DNA from 2 places in the Kribbella lupini genome. Region 2 is predicted to be linked to the other one. Evidence: riboswitches for the same ligand, from Rfam matches in the RefSeq annotation. Region 2 holds a riboswitch; the other holds the start of a gene.
What was found. Region 2 has a riboswitch for FMN ahead of ribD (bifunctional diaminohydroxyphosphoribosylaminopyrimidine deaminase/5-amino-6-(5-phosphoribosylamino)uracil reductase RibD). Riboswitches for the same ligand answer to the same signal wherever they lie in the genome.

Region 1: another riboswitch for FMN. It lies ahead of ribB (3,4-dihydroxy-2-butanone-4-phosphate synthase); the one in region 2 lies ahead of ribD (bifunctional diaminohydroxyphosphoribosylaminopyrimidine deaminase/5-amino-6-(5-phosphoribosylamino)uracil reductase RibD).

Annotation. Positions count from the first base shown of each region.
Region 1 is NZ_BAAANC010000003.1:445,173-448,569, reverse strand. It holds gene ABD235_RS28290 (transketolase family protein) at 1-740, shown strand, start outside; gene ribB (3,4-dihydroxy-2-butanone-4-phosphate synthase) at 724-1,347, opposite strand; FMN riboswitch at 1,450-1,583, opposite strand; gene ABD235_RS28280 (glycoside hydrolase family 140 protein) at 1,641-3,152, shown strand; gene ABD235_RS28275 (sugar-binding transcriptional regulator) at 3,180-3,397, shown strand, end outside.
Region 2 is NZ_BAAANC010000003.1:267,610-271,006, reverse strand. It holds gene ABD235_RS27465 (hypothetical protein) at 1-299, opposite strand, end outside; gene ABD235_RS27460 (hypothetical protein) at 309-1,094, opposite strand; FMN riboswitch at 1,272-1,405, shown strand; gene ribD (bifunctional diaminohydroxyphosphoribosylaminopyrimidine deaminase/5-amino-6-(5-phosphoribosylamino)uracil reductase RibD) at 1,541-2,569, shown strand; gene ABD235_RS27450 (riboflavin synthase) at 2,570-3,193, shown strand; gene pnuC (nicotinamide riboside transporter PnuC) at 3,190-3,397, shown strand, end outside.

The DNA.
Region 1 (3,397 bases), 180 kb from region 2:
CCAACGGCGGCCGGATCCCGTTCGTGTCGGCGGCGTCGTGCTTCCTCACCGGTCGCGCGCTGGAGCAGATCAAGGCCGACGTCGCGTACTCGCACACCAACGTGAAGCTGTGCGGCATGAGCCCGGGCGTCGCGTACGGCGAGCTCGGGCCGACGCACCACTCGATCGAGGACATCGCCTGGCTGCGGGCGATCTCCGGGATGACGATCATCGTGCCGGCCGACCCGGTGGAGACGGCGGCGGCGCTGCGCTGGGCGGCCGCGTCCGACGGGCCGGTGTTCATCCGGGTCAGCCGGATGAGCGTGCCGCGGATCTACGCCGACGACTACACCTTCGAGCTCGGCCAGGCGGTCACCGTCCGGGCCGGCGACGACGTGACGCTGATCAGCAACGGCACGGTGCTCTGGCGGGCGCTGGCCGCGGCCGAGCAGCTCGCCACGGAAGGGATCTCGGCCCGGGTGCTGTCGATGCCGACGGTGAAACCGCTCGACACCGACGCCGTGGTCGCGGCCGCGCGGGAGACGGCCGGCATCGTGACGGCGGAGGAGGGGGTCAGCGGGGGCGGGCTCGGCGGCGCGGTCGCGGAGGCCGTGGTCCAGCAACACCCGGCGCGGGTGTCGATCCTCGGGATCCCCGAGTTCGCGCCGACCGGCTCGGCGTCGTACCTGCTGGACCGGTACGGGCTGTCCGCGGACGGCATCGCGTCCGCGGCCCGCGAACTGGTCAGCCGAGGTAAGTGACCAGGTCGGCGATCGAGACCATCGCGAAGTCGTGGGTGTCGGCGAACGCGCGCAGGTCCGCGCCGGTCATCAGCGTGCCGTCGTCGTTCATCAGCTCGCCGATCACGCCGACCGGCGGCAGCCCCGCCAGCCGGACGAGCTCGACGGTGGCCTCGGTGTGACCGGGCCGCTGCCGGACGCCGCCCGCGACCGCGCGGAGCGGGAGGATGTGGCCGGGCCGGATCAGGTCGGTGGGCCGCGCCTGGGCGTCGGCGAGCACGTTGACGGTCCGGGCCCGGTCCGCGGCCGAGATGCCGGTGCCCACGCCGGTGCTCGCGTCGACCGACACCGTGTACGCCGTACGGAGGCTGTCCTGGTTGTTCGGGACCATCAGCGGCAGCTCGAGCCGGTCGAGGACCTCGGGCGCCGCCGGGGCGCAGACGTACCCGCTGGTGTAGCGGACCAGCAGGGCCATCAGCTCCGGCGTGGCCAGGCTCGCGGCGAAGGTCAGGTCGCCCTCGTTCTCGCGGTCCTCGTCGTCGACCACCACGACCGGGCGTCCACGCCCGATCTCGGCGATCGCGTGGTCGATGGTGTCCAGGCGGGTCGTGCTCGCCACGGTGCTCACAGTCGCTGTCCTCTCGGCCTGGCACTCCGGGGGCAACGACAAGCTCCGCGACTCCCTCCGGGCACCCGTGTGGGCGCACGCCGGACGGCATCGCGAAGTCTGCCACGTGCGTCTTCCCATCCGGACTTTCACCGTCGGTCCCGGAGTTCCACCAGGTCAACCGGTCGACACCTTCATCGACCGGGTCGCGGACTGTCACCGCCGGCTCGGAATTTCACCGACCCCAGAGCACGTGTGTGATCTTGCAGATTTCAGCTCGCAGTCTATCCGTCCCCGTCGATTCCGGGAGTGTCATGTCCATCTCATCCGTGTGGCGGCCGGTCGAGCTCTCGGCCACGTTGCCGTCGGCGTACGGCGAGCAGGTGTGGGCCGAGTTCACGCACGAGAGCGGTGAGCGGCTGCGGCGGCCGGCGTTCTGGGACGGGGAGGGTGCGCGCGACGACGGCTCCGGGGACCTGTGGCGGGTGCGGTTCGCGGCGCCGTTGCCGGGGCGGTGGGAGTGGGCGTTCGGCTCGTCGTACGGCGTACTGGAGGTGTCGCCCGCGGCCGAGGACGAGACGAACCCGTTCTACGCCCACGGGTTCTGGCGGATGTCTCCTGGCGGGCGGAGTCTGGTGCACGCGGACGGGACTGCAGCTCTTCTCGTCGCCGACACCGCGTGGGCGCTGCCGTGGCGGGCGACCGTTTCTCAGGTGCGGGAGTACGCGGCCGATCGGCAGGCGAAGGGGTTCAACGCCGTCCTGCTGATGTCGGTGCAGCCGGACATGGGCGCGGTCGGGCCGCGGGACCGGACGGCGGACGAGGGATTCGACGTCGGGTTCGAGGATCTGCCGGCCGGGCACCTGCGGCAGCCTCGGGCGGAGTACTTCCAGTACCTGGATCGGCTGCTGGCGGCGCTGGTGGAGCACGGGTTGGTGCCGGTGCTGCAGCCGGTGTTCCAGGGGTTCGGGTGGAAGGGGTTGGGGGTTGCGGGGACCGTCGTACCGGCTGAGGAGTATGCGACGTACTGCCGGTACCTGGTCGCTCGGTACGGGGCGTCGCCGGCGATCTACTTGGTGGGTGGGGACGGGACCGGGCTGGAGCCGCAGGTCGAGGCCGGGGGCTCTGAGGTGCACGCGACTGACTGCTACGGGCAGCCGACCGGGATCCACTACCGGCCGCACATCCGCGCGTCGGCGCATCAGGATGCGGATTGGCTGGACTTCCAGTGGTGCCAGACCGGGCACACCGGCGAGCACGTGCCGGAGCGGGTGGCCGACATGTGGCGGAACTTGCCGGTGCGAGGTGTGGCGAACGGCGAACCGACGTACGAGAAGCACGGCGGTCTCGACGTGGCCTCCGGGTGGTGGCAGGGGCACGAGGCGTGGAGCAACCTGTGCGCGGGCGGGACGATGGGGGTCGTGTACGGCGCTGGGAGTCTGTGGCAGTGGCGGCTGCACGGTTCGGAGCCGGGGCACTCGTCGTTCTTCATCGCGCCGGACGCTGGGTGGAGAGAGGCGGTTGATTTCGAGGGGTCGACGTACGTCGGGCTGGTGGGGCGGGTGCTGGCCGGGCTGCCGGTGGCGGATCTGGAGCCGGACTGGACGCGGGTGATCTCGGGGCGGGCGCTGCGCGGTTCAGGTGGGTTGCTGATCGTGTACCGCGAGCACGGTGGGCCGGTGATGGTGTTCGACGACTCGGTGCCTCTGTCATACCGGATCGTCGATCCACGCGACGGGTCGGTGGTGGCGACCGGGCGACGGGACACGCCGGGCGACCCGCTGCCCGATGCTGGTGGCGCGCCGCGCGTCTACATCTGCCTATAGTCCAGTCCTGATCGAAGGGGGCAACGCATGAGCGCTGACCGTGGCGTACGTCGGCCGGGGCTGGACGAGCTGCGGCTGCTGGCGAAAGTCGCCCGGATGTACCACGAGAAGGGCATCCGGCAGCCGCGCATCGCCAGCGAGCTCAACCTGTCCCAGGCGCGCGTGTCGCGGATGCTCAAGCAGGCGGTCGAGGTGGGGATCGTGCACACCGTCGTGACGATGCCGAGCGGGGTGCACAGCGATCT
Region 2 (3,397 bases):
ACGTGGACGCGCCGCTGGCGGTCGAAGTACGCGATGGCGACCAGGCACAGCACTCCGCAGACGATCGTGACGGCGAGAAACCAGGTCTGGTTGGACTTCTTCGCCGTCAGGTACGCCGTGGCCATCAGCGCGATCGCGAGCACCCGCGGCCCGGCGGTGACCAGGAACGACGGGGAGCTGTCGGTCAGCCAGGTCCACTTCTTGACCGAGCCGATGCTCTTCAGCAGCAGCATGCTGAACAGCGCGACCAGCGCCAGCGCGACGGCGGCGATGTTCGCGAACGGGCCGTACTTCTCCATGGCAGGCTCCTAGAAGTTCAGGTGAACGCTGGGTGTGCCCGGCAGCGTCACCTGGGCTCTGGTGTCCCAGGTGAGGGTGCGGTACGCGCCGCCGTCCACTCCGAACAGGTAGGTCCCGGACTGCAACGTGCTGCTGGCCGGACTGGTCGGCGCGCTGAAGTAGTTGCCGGTCAGGAAGTACGCCCCCGACCAGAAGACCCGCAGCCCGGGCGAGTTCGTCGTCACCACGAACGTGCACCCCGGTACGGCGACCGGCCGTGCGCCACGGCGGGGTGGTAGCCGCATCAGCCGGCCGGTCCGGTCGTCCTGCTCCGCCTCGACCCGGATCCCCAGGAACTCGGTCAGCCGCCGCCTGAAGTGCCGCACCGCCGTCTCCGGCGACACCATCTGGGCGTCCTCGACCGAACTCTCGAACTCGCCGAGCGTCCGCTGGAGCTGATTGGTCACCAGACGTGGGTTCTCGTAGAGCTGCTCCCGCCAGGAGTCACCGCGCAGCCGGTCGAGCAGCGCGAGCGACACCGGGACGAAGTCCTCGAACTGCCGCTCGCGCGACGGCTCGTACGAGATCGGCGCGAGGTCCTCGGGAACGGCGACCACCGGCACCCCCATCCCGACCTCCGACAGCAGCTGCAGCTCGTCGGTGAAGCGCTCGACGTCCGCCTCGACGTCGGCGATCGCGGTCGGGTCCGAGCCGGGTCCGCCGCCCTGCTGCCCCCGCTCGCCGATCAGTTCGTCGACCATCCGCTCGGCGCGTTCGCGTGATCTCGGCGACGGCTCGTAGTGGATCTGGCTCATCACATCCCCCACCCCGGATGCCGCGGTCCCGTGGCCCCCCACCGGATCGGCATCCCTGTAGTCGTGATGGTGACACTGGGTAGTGCCGCCGTCCAGAGCTCGGCGCCCGTCCAGGTGACGGAAGCAACAAGTCGGTGCTCCGGGGGCGGCGTACACTTCAAGTACGAGTGAACCCACTCGCGTGCTCCGGGGTCGGTGTAATTCCGAGCCGGCGGTGACAGTCCGCGACCCGGCCGATGCAGTTCGTCGGCCGGTTGACCTGGTGGAATTCCGGGACCGACGGTGAAAGTCCGGATGGGAGGCGCACGCGATCGGCGTGCGCTCCGACGTGCGGAAACAGCGCGGCCGTAGTGGGTCGTGTCCCTCGAGGTCGAGGGTCCGGGCGGCGGTCCGCGTGCTGGTTGTCATGGCCCCGGTGGTGCGTCCGTGACAACGAGGGACCGTCTGTGAACCACGCTTCACCGATCGACGTCGCCTGGATGCGGCGTGCGATCGAGCTGGCTGCCCGCGGGATCGGCAGCACGCACCCCAACCCGGTCGTCGGCTGTGTGATCACCGGCCGCGACGGGCATCCCGTCGGCGAGGGGTACCACGAGCAGGCCGGTGGCCCGCACGCCGAGGTGAACGCGCTGCGGATGGCCGGCCCGCGCGCCCGCGGCGGTACGGCGTACGTGACGCTGGAGCCGTGCAACCACACCGGCCGGACCGGGCCGTGCGCCGACGCGCTGATCGAGGCCGGCATCAGCCGGGTCGTGTACGCCGTACCGGACCCGAACGCGCAGGCCGCCGGTGGCGGCGAGAAGCTGCGCACCAAGGACATCGAGGTCGAGCAGGGCGTCCTCCGGGCCGAGGCCGAGGAGGTCAACCACGTCTGGCTGCACAGCGTCCGGACCGGCCGCCCGTTCGTGACCTGGAAGTTCGCCACCACCCTCGACGGCCGCAGCGCCGCCCCCGACCGGTCCAGCAAGTGGATCACCGGTGAGGCCGCCCGCGCCGACGTCCACCGCAAGCGCGCCGAGTGCGACGCGATCGCCGTCGGCACGCAGACCGTCCTGGTCGACGACCCCGAGCTGACCGTCCGCGACGGGAACGACCGGCCGGTCGGCCGGCAGCCGCTGCGGGTCGTGGTCGGCGACCGGGAGATCCCGGAGACCGCGCGGGTCCGCAACGACCGCGCCGAGACGCTGCTGCTGCCGACCCACGACCCCGCCGAGGTGCTCCGGCAGCTCGACGACCACCACATCCGCCACCTGTGGCTCGAGGGCGGGCCGACGCTGGCCGCCGCCTTCCTGCGCGCCGGGCTGGTCGACCAGATCGTCGCGTACGTCGCCCCGGCGCTGCTCGGCTCGGGCTTCTCCGCCGTCGGCGACCTGGGCGCGGAATCTATCGACCACCTGCGGCGGTTCACCCTTGCGGACGTCAGTCGCCTCGGCGACGACGTCCGGCTCACCCTGACTCCCCTGGGAGGGAAGTAGATGTTCACCGGAATCGTCGAAGAGCTGGGCACCGTCGAGTCGCTCGACCTGCTGGAGGGCGACGCGGCCCGGCTCACCATCCGTGGCCCGAAGGTGACCGAGGACGCCGGCCACGGCGACTCGATCGCGGTCAACGGCTGCTGCCTGACCGTCGTCGAGACCGGTGAGGACACCTTCACCGCCGACGTGATGCGCGAGACGCTGCGGAGGACCAGCCTGGGCGCGGTCGAGAAGGGCTCGACCGTCAACCTGGAGCGGGCCGTCACCGCGCACGAGCGGCTGGGCGGCCACATCGTCCAGGGCCACGTCGACGGCGTCGGCACGATCGCGAGCCGGGAGCCCGCCGAGCACTGGGAGGTCGTCCGGGTGACGGCCGGGCCGGAGATCCTCAAGTACGTCGCGGAGAAGGGCTCGATCGCGGTCGACGGCGTCTCGCTGACCGTCACCGACGTCGACGACGCGACGTCCACCTTCGGGATCAGCCTGATCCCGACCACGCTGGAGCTGACCGTGCTCGGGCGCAACCAGGTCGGCGACACCGTCAACCTCGAGGTCGACGTGATCGCCAAGTACGTAGAGCGGTTGCTGACCGCCCCGAAGAGTGTTGCTGGAGGCAACGAATGATCGACTGGCTGCTGCACGAGCAGGTCACCGTCGCCGGTTCGCCGGTGCTCGTGCGTGAGATCGTGGGCAACGTGTTCGGCCTGGCCAGCGCCCTGTTCGGGATGCGCCGGCTGGTCTCGGCGTGGCCGATCGGCATCGTCGGGAACGTGCTGCTGTTCACCGTTTTCGTCGGCGGGCTGTTCGACACCCCGCAGGACAAGGATC